DNA from 2 places in the Anoxybacillus sp. FSL W8-1294 genome. Region 1 is predicted to be linked to the other one. Evidence: predicted binding sites of a transcription regulator. Region 1 holds the regulator's gene; the other holds the start of a gene.

Region 1 (4,363 bases):
CTAGACCGGAAGGACTAGTGGAGCGCTTAGAAGTGAGAATGCCGGTGTGAGTAGCGAAAACAGAGGTGAGAATCCTCTGCACCGAAAGCCTAAGGTTTCCTGAGGAAGGCTCGTCCGCTCAGGGTTAGTCGGGACCTAAGCCGAGGCCGAAAGGCGTAGGCGATGGACAACAGGTTGATATTCCTGTACCACCTCCTCACCGTTTGAGCAATGGGGGGACGCAGGAGGATAGGGTCAGCGCGCGACTGGTTGTGCGCGTCCAAGCAGTTAGGCGCCTCAAGTAGGCAAATCCGCTTGAGTAGGCTGAGCTGTGATGGCGAGGGAAATAAAGTACCGAAGTGCCTGATTCCACACTGCCAAGAAAAGCCTCTAGCGAGGTGAGAGGTGCCCGTACCGCAAACCGACACAGGTAGGCGAGGAGAGAATCCTAAGGTGCGCGGGAGAACTCTCGTTAAGGAACTCGGCAAAATGACCCCGTAACTTCGGGAGAAGGGGTGCTCCCTCGGGTGAATAGCCCAGGGGAGCCGCAGTGAAAAGGCCCAAGCGACTGTTTATCAAAAACACAGGTCTCTGCGAAGCCGTAAGGCGAAGTATAGGGGCTGACACCTGCCCGGTGCTGGAAGGTTAAGGGGAGCGCTTAGCGCAAGCGAAGGTGCGAACCGAAGCCCCAGTAAACGGCGGCCGTAACTATAACGGTCCTAAGGTAGCGAAATTCCTTGTCGGGTAAGTTCCGACCCGCACGAAAGGTGTAACGACTTGGGCACTGTCTCAACGAGAGACCCGGTGAAATCATAGTACCTGTGAAGATGCAGGTTACCCGCGACAGGACGGAAAGACCCCGTGGAGCTTTACTGCAGCCTGATATTGAATGTTGGTGCGACATGTACAGCATAGGTGGGAGACTGAGAAGCCTGGACGCCAGTCTAGGTGGAGTCGCCGTTGGGATACCACCCTTGTCGTACTGAGATTCTAACCCGCACCCCTGATCGGGGTGGGAGACAGTGTCAGGTGGGCAGTTTGACTGGGGCGGTCGCCTCCCAAAGCGTAACGGAGGCGCCCAAAGGTTCCCTCAGAATGGTTGGAAATCATTCGAAGAGTGTAAAGGCAGAAGGGAGCTTGACTGCGAGACCTACAAGTCGAGCAGGGACGAAAGTCGGGCTTAGTGATCCGGTGGTTCCGAATGGAAGGGCCATCGCTCAACGGATAAAAGCTACCCCGGGGATAACAGGCTTATCTCCCCCAAGAGTCCACATCGACGGGGAGGTTTGGCACCTCGATGTCGGCTCATCGCATCCTGGGGCTGTAGTCGGTCCCAAGGGTTGGGCTGTTCGCCCATTAAAGCGGTACGCGAGCTGGGTTCAGAACGTCGTGAGACAGTTCGGTCCCTATCCGTCGCGGGCGTAGGAAATTTGAGAGGAGCTGTCCTTAGTACGAGAGGACCGGGATGGACGCACCGCTGGTGTACCAGTTGTCCCGCCAGGGGCACAGCTGGGTAGCTATGTGCGGAAGGGATAAGCGCTGAAAGCATCTAAGCGTGAAGCCCCCCTCAAGATGAGATTTCCCATCGCGTCAAGCGAGTAAGATCCCTTGAAGATGACAAGGTAGATAGGTCCGAGGTGGAAGCGTGGCGACACGTGCAGCTGACGGATACTAATCGATCGAGGACTTAACTAAACACACACGAAAAGCGTAGAACGGTCCTTGGCGAAGCCAAGGAAACGTCCGACGGAGCCGAGAGCTTTTGACGAAGACGTGCGTGCACGTCGAACGGAAAAAGCGAAAGGCGTAGGAGGATGTTAGTTCGAAGCTAGACATCACGAAAAGCGAAGGCGACTGTTCTGTTATCTAGTTTTGAAGGAATTATCCTTCAATATATTGCTCGGTGACGATGGCGGAGAGGTCACACCCGTTCCCATCCCGAACACGGAAGTTAAGCTCTCCAGCGCCGATGGTAGTTGGCGGGACACCGCCTGCGAGAGTAGGACGTTGCCGGGCAAGGAAAGACCAAGACAAATTTTGTCTTGGTCTTTTTGTTTTATATCGTGAATGCAATGGGTAAAATATATAAGAAAAAGAAGGGAATCCTTGCATTTTTGAAGAAATCCGTATATATTAAAATTAAAGTCAAATATAGTCAAAGTCAACTGGCAGAGGAGGGATTATGTGAGGAATATCTCTGATGTCATTGAGCAATATTTAAAACAAGTATTAAATATGAGCGGAAAAGATATCGTTGAGATTAAACGAAGCGAAATTGCAGACAAGTTTCAGTGTGTTCCTTCGCAAATAAATTATGTCATTAACACACGCTTTACGTTAGAAAGAGGATACATTGTTGAGAGTAAACGAGGTGGCGGCGGCTATATTCGCATAATGAAAGTGAAAAATCAAAATACTTCTCAGCTTATTGATCATTTATTGTCACTTGTACAAGAAAGAATTAGTCAAACAAATGGAGAACATATTATTCAACGCTTATTAGATGAAAAGGTAATTTCAAAACGAGAAGCGAATATGATGTTAAGCATCATTGATCGCACGGTTTTATCTCTTGACCTTCCTCATCGTGACGAGTTGCGTGCGCGCATATTAAAAGCGATGCTGACATCGTTAAAGTATATGTAGAGAGGGTGAATACTTTGATATGTCAAGAGTGTAATCAACGACCAGCAACGCTTCATTTCACTAAAATTGTTAATGGGGAGAAGACAGAATTTCATCTTTGTGAGCAATGCGCTCATGAAAAAGGCGAAATGTTTATGTTTCCGCATCAAGGAGCTTTTTCAATCAATAATTTAATTGCAGGACTATTAAATAATATGGATGCATCACTAAAAGAGCCAAAAGCTCCCTCTTTTCACAATGAACATATATTACAATGTGAGCGTTGTAAAATGACATACACCCAATTCGTTAAAGTCGGTCGTTTTGGTTGTGCGAGTTGTTATGAAACGTTTCGTAGCCATTTACCACCTATTTTTCGAAAGTTACATGGAGGACATGTAGCGCATGAGGGGAAAATTCCGAAGCGAGTAGGAGGTACGTTGTACGTCCGTAAGCAAATCGGGCAGTTGAAACAAATGTTACAGGAGCTTATTGCTAAAGAACAATTTGAGAAAGCTGCTGAAGTGCGTGATCAAATTCGGGAACTTGAAGCAAAATTACATGCGGAAGGGGGCGCCTAATTATATGAATGAACATTTGTTTTTCCAACGCGCTCTCAGTCCATGGATGAATGAAGAGGGGCCAGATTCTGATATTGTACTTAGTAGCCGTATTCGTTTAGCGAGAAATATGAGAAAATATCCGTTCCCAACGGTATTTACAAATGAGGAAGCAATGCAAATTGTTCAGTTGTTTGAACGATTATTTTCACAAAAAAGTTTCGATCGTATCGGTTCTTTTTTCTTATTAAAAATGAATGAATTACAATCTATTGAAAAACGTGTATTAGTTGAAAAACATTTAATTAGCCCTCATTTAGCTGAAGATTGTACGTTTGGTGCATGTTTATTATCCGAACAAGAAGAAGCAAGTATTATGATCAACGAGGAAGATCATATTCGTATCCAATGTTTATTTGCTGGTTTTCAGCTGAAAGAAGCATTGAAAATGGCAAATGCTTTGGATGATTGGATTGAACAACATATTGACTACGCTTTCGACGAAAAGTACGGTTATTTGACGAGCTGTCCAACGAATGTCGGCACAGGTTTGCGAGCATCTGTAATGATGCATTTACCGGGTCTTGTGTTAACACAACAAATGAATCAATTGATTCCTGCGATCAACCAGCTCGGTCTAGTTGTTCGCGGCACGTATGGAGAAGGTAGTGAGGCGTTGGGGAACATTTTCCAAATTTCTAATCAAATTACACTTGGAAAAAGTGAAGAGGATATTGTTGAAGATTTAACAGGAGTTGTTCGTCAACTAATTGAACAAGAACGAATGTCGCGTGAGGCATTAGTCAAAACTTCTAACATACAATTAGAAGATAAGGTATATCGTTCTTACGGTGTGCTAACGAACAGCCGGATCATTGGTTCAAAAGAGGCTGCCCAATGTTTATCTGATGTACGACTAGGCATCGATCTCGGATATATTACGAACGTACCAAAAACAATTTTAACGGAGCTAATGATTTTGACGCAGCCCGGCTTTTTACAAAAATATGCTGGTGGTGCATTACGCCCGCAAGAACGTGATGTTCGTCGTGCATCGCTCATTCGTGAACGATTACACCAATGGAAGTGAATTAAAGGAGGTTGATGAAAATGATGTTCGGACGTTTTACAGAACGAGCACAAAAGGTGTTAGCATTAGCGCAAGAGGAAGCGGTTCGGTTAGGACATAACAATATCGG
Region 2 (4,363 bases), 470 kb from region 1:
ATGAGCGAGATGGAACGGTGCGTCACGATACGAAAAAAATAGCGGCGTTGCTCGTTTCGCTTCTAGCACCTCCTTCGCACGACGTATATTTATAGGAGGTGGGATCGTTGTCATTTGCATCAGAAACAAAGAAAGAATTAACGGGTATTGACGTGAAACCTTGTTGTTTAAAAGCAGAGTTGTCTGCTTTAATTCGAATGAACGGTTCCATTTCATTTTCTAACCGCCGTTTGTTGCTAAACATTCAAACAGAAAATGCCGCAATCGCACGGCGCATTTATACGTTATTAAAAAAAGGGTATGATGTAGTAGTTGAGTTGCTTGTACGCAAAAAGATGCGTTTAAAGAAAAACAACGTATATATCGTACGGGTGGTAGAAGGAACGCACGAACTATTATCAGATTTAAAAATTATGGAAGAAGGATTTTCGTTTGTTCACGTCATTTCGCCAAAACTCGTGCAAAAAAAATGTTGTAAACGTTCGTATTTGCGTGGTGCATTTTTAGCGGGTGGATCTGTTAATAACCCAGAAACATCGTCTTATCATTTAGAAATTTTTTCGTTATATCGTGAACATAACGAATCGCTTTGTGAACTGATGAACACGAATTTTCATTTACATGCGCGCACGTTAGAAAGAAAAAAAGGGTTTATTACGTATTTAAAAGAAGCAGAGAAAATTGCAGAGTTTTTAAGCATTATCGGAGCACATCAAGCGCTATTGCGTTTTGAAGATGTGCGCATCGTGCGCGATATGCGTAACTCTGTCAATCGTCTTGTTAACTGTGAAACAGCGAACTTAAATAAAACGATTGGCGCAGCGCTACGGCAGGTGGAAAACATTCGTTATATTGACGAGACAATCGGGCTTGATCAGCTCCCCGAAAAGCTTCGCGAGATCGCAAAATTGCGCATTGAATACCAAGATGTGACGCTTAAAGAGCTTGGAGAAATGGTTTCTGGTGGGAAAATTAGCAAATCGGGTATTAATCATCGCCTGCGTAAATTAGATGAAATTGCTGAACGACTTCGTGCAGGTCAGCCGATCGATTTTCATAAATCTTTATGAACTATGGGAGGAATGCAAAATGGTAGAAAAGCAAGTGGAAGTACGGTTGAAAACAGGGTTGCAAGCGCGTCCAGCAGCGTTATTTGTTCAAGAAGCAAACCGTTTTTCAGCCGATATTTACATCGAAAAAGATGGAAAAAAAGTAAATGCAAAAAGCATTATGGGTTTAATGAGTTTAGCAATTCATACAGGGGCAGTTATCACCATTTATGCTGACGGTCCAGATGAGCAGGAAGCGCTAAACAAACTTGTTGAGTATGTACAAAAAGAAGCATAAAAACAAGGCGGTTGCACCGCCTTGTTTTTATTTTTCATCGACGCGTGTTAATACGCGGTCAATTAAACCGTATTCTTTCGCTTTTTCAGCTGTCATAAAGTTGTCGCGATCGGTGTCGCGCTCAATGACTTCGATTGGTTGTCCTGTATTTTCGGATAAGATGCGGTTTAATTTGTCACGCAAGAATAAAATGCGTTTGGCTGCAATTTCGATTTCTGTTGCTTGGCCTTGTACGCCACCGAGCGGTTGATGAATCATGATCTCGCTATTTGGCAATGCAAAACGTTTTCCTTTGGCGCCTGCTGCCAGCAAAAACGCCCCCATAGAAGCTGCCATACCGATACAAATGGTCGATACGTCTGGCTTAATAAATTGCATCGTATCGTAAATCGCCATGCCTGCTGTAATCGACCCACCAGGGCTGTTAATGTAGAGAGAAATATCTTTTTCAGGGTCTTCAGCAGCTAAAAATAAAAGCTGAGAAACGATTGAGTTTGCGACATGATCATCGATTGGGCTTCCTAAAATGATGATGCGATCTTTTAATAAGCGAGAGTAAATGTCATATGCGCGTTCTCCACGGCTCGTTTGTTCAATAACTGTAGGAATTAAGTTCATACTCTTCCTCCTCCGAATAATTCATTTTTTTATGTACTTTTATCATACAGGAAAGGTCAATAAAGGTCAAATGAAATACCTTTCATTCATATGTATTCGCCTTTGTTCTTCTGCATCCCTTCTTTCATCGTTTCCGCTTTTTTAAATTTTAAACGTCACCGCTATTGCATTTTTTTTGCTTATTCACTATAATGGTAAATGCGTTTATGATCATGCCCTCGTAGTGTAGTGGATAGCACGAGAGATTCCGGTTCTCTTAGCGTGGGTTCGAATCCTGCCGAGGGCGTTAATTAACCCCTGCTTGCTATGCAAGCGGGGTTTTTGTATAAAAAAATAAAGTCCGGTGTGCCGCACCGGACGAATAGATGAATTTTGCGAGGCTTGCTCGCTTGTTCTATAAGAATGATAACATGCCTTCGATGCATATGCATAGTAGAAAAAACATCCAATATGTTTTTATCGTCTCTCCCTTATAGAGATGATAAAATGAGGATGAAGGGAGATGGCATGAATGGAGATGCAATTAACGCAAAGGCAAGAGCTAAAAGTTGCGTTGACAAAAGAGCTTGTTCAAGCGATTGAACTGCTGCAATATTCAACGATCGAACTACAATCGCTTTTACACGAACAAGCGCTTGAAAATCCATTTATTGAGTTGCATGAACGAAAACGAACAGCTACAAAGCGACGCGATCAAACGAATCGGATGAATTATATTGAAAATGTAAGCGCTTTTAATCGTTCGCTTGCTTCACATTTACATGGCCAACTCGTTGGTATGCGTGTATCGGACGAGGAAAGAAAAGCACTTGATTATTTAATTGCGTCACTTGATGAATATGGTTATTTGCATACAACAATTGCCGAGGCGGCTTGCCATCTTCAGTTAGAAGAAACGACTATATCGCGAGCACTTCATATGTTACGGTCACTTGATCCTGCTGGGGTAGGAGCGGAAAATTTGTCGCATTGTTTATATTTACAACTCATCCGTCTTCCACAAAGGGATGAGCTAGCAGAGACGATTGTGACGGAGTATTTCGAATCGTTTGTCCATAAAAAATGGAAAGAAATAAAATCGAAACTAGGTGTAGAGTTAGCGGACTTACAGCGGGTGTGGGAACTTATTCGTACGCTCCATCCACGCCCAGGAAGTTTGTATAACGATGAACAAATGACGTATATTGTTCCTGATGTCATCGTGTCATATAGTAATGGGGTGTGGAATGTGACGATGAATGAAGAAATTATTCCAACTGTTGTATGGAATGAATCGTATGAACGGAAAGTACGATCGGATGATCCACACGTTCAAAAATATATCGAGGAAAAACGTCAACAGTTTCAATGGATCCAACGTTGTTTAATGCAGCGAGCAACAACGATTGAGCAAATTGCCTGTGAGTTAATTCATCGACAACGTGATTATTTTGAAAAAGGTTTGCTCCATATGAAGCCACTTACGATGCGCGAAGTGGCAACAGCATTAAACATTCATGAATCGACCGTCAGTCGCGCGGTGAAAAATAAATATATGCAAACGCCTCATGGTTTAATTGACATGCGCCGCTTTTTTACAAGCGGTGTTGATGAACACGCATCGCAAGAAAAAGTAAAAGGTTTAATTGCGGAATTAATTAAGCAAGAAAATGGGCAAAAACCTCTTTCCGACCAAAACATTGCTGATTTACTCGAGCAACGATACAATATTTGTGTAGCGCGACGGACGGTCGCGAAATATCGTGAACAGCTTTGTATTCCACCGGCTTCGAAACGAAAGCAATATGCATAAAGGGGACAAAACATGAAAATCGTGTTATATTCGAAAGAAAACTGCTGTCTTTGTGATGAAGCAAAAGACATTCTTCGCGAGTTACAAGTCGAATGGGAAGAAGTCGATATTTATAAAAACGAGCAGTGGCTCGAACGATACCAACTCATGATACCTGTCATCGAAATCGACGGGGAAATCGTTGCATATGGTCGTATTCACAAAGATGTCATAAGAAAGCGATTACAACAAATACAAAGCAGTTGAATAACGTTTCACTTCCTGTTACAATAAAGTTGTGGCAGGGGTGAATTTTTTACGTAAAGTGGGACATAATACGTCATAGCGGGACTTGAAACGTCCTGAAAAAGAAAAAGAGAGTAAAGAAGGAAGAAAAGAGCATGCGACAATGGATTGATGTTCAACGAAAATTGTTGCCTGATCTTCTCGCGATTATGCAAAAGCGATACGAAATTTTGCAGCACATCCGCTTAATGCAACCGATTGGACGCCGAACATTATCCTTAAACTTAGGCATTAGCGAGCGCGTCTTACGGTCGGAAGTGCAGTTTTTAAAAAAGCAAAATTTGCTTGATATTACAACTGCGGGCATGAGTGTTACATCAG

What was found. Region 1 encodes CtsR, which represses protease genes until heat stress. Its sites were predicted from a motif close to ATGGTCAATAAAGGTCAAACA; they were not measured.
Region 2: clpP (ATP-dependent Clp endopeptidase proteolytic subunit ClpP) is a predicted target of CtsR. The motif match lies at 2,018-2,038, and genes of this name have one in related genera.

What each region holds. Positions count from the first base shown of each region.
Region 1 is NZ_CP150179.1:95,134-99,496, forward strand. Features, by position in the region: rRNA gene NSQ23_RS00495 (23S ribosomal RNA) at 1-1,674, shown strand, start outside; rRNA gene rrf (5S ribosomal RNA) at 1,879-1,995, shown strand; gene NSQ23_RS00505 (CtsR family transcriptional regulator) at 2,164-2,625, shown strand; gene NSQ23_RS00510 (UvrB/UvrC motif-containing protein) at 2,640-3,185, shown strand; gene NSQ23_RS00515 (protein arginine kinase) at 3,190-4,254, shown strand; gene clpC (ATP-dependent protease ATP-binding subunit ClpC) at 4,275-4,363, shown strand, end outside.
Region 2 is NZ_CP150179.1:2,563,426-2,567,788, reverse strand. Features, by position in the region: gene NSQ23_RS14055 (YvcK family protein) at 1-95, shown strand, start outside; gene whiA (DNA-binding protein WhiA) at 108-1,070, shown strand; gene NSQ23_RS14045 (HPr family phosphocarrier protein) at 1,090-1,347, shown strand; gene clpP (ATP-dependent Clp endopeptidase proteolytic subunit ClpP) at 1,375-1,965, opposite strand; tRNA gene NSQ23_RS14035 (tRNA-Arg) at 2,180-2,251, shown strand; gene rpoN (RNA polymerase factor sigma-54) at 2,477-3,757, shown strand; gene NSQ23_RS14025 (glutaredoxin family protein) at 3,770-4,003, shown strand; gene NSQ23_RS14020 (sugar-binding domain-containing protein) at 4,138-4,363, shown strand, end outside.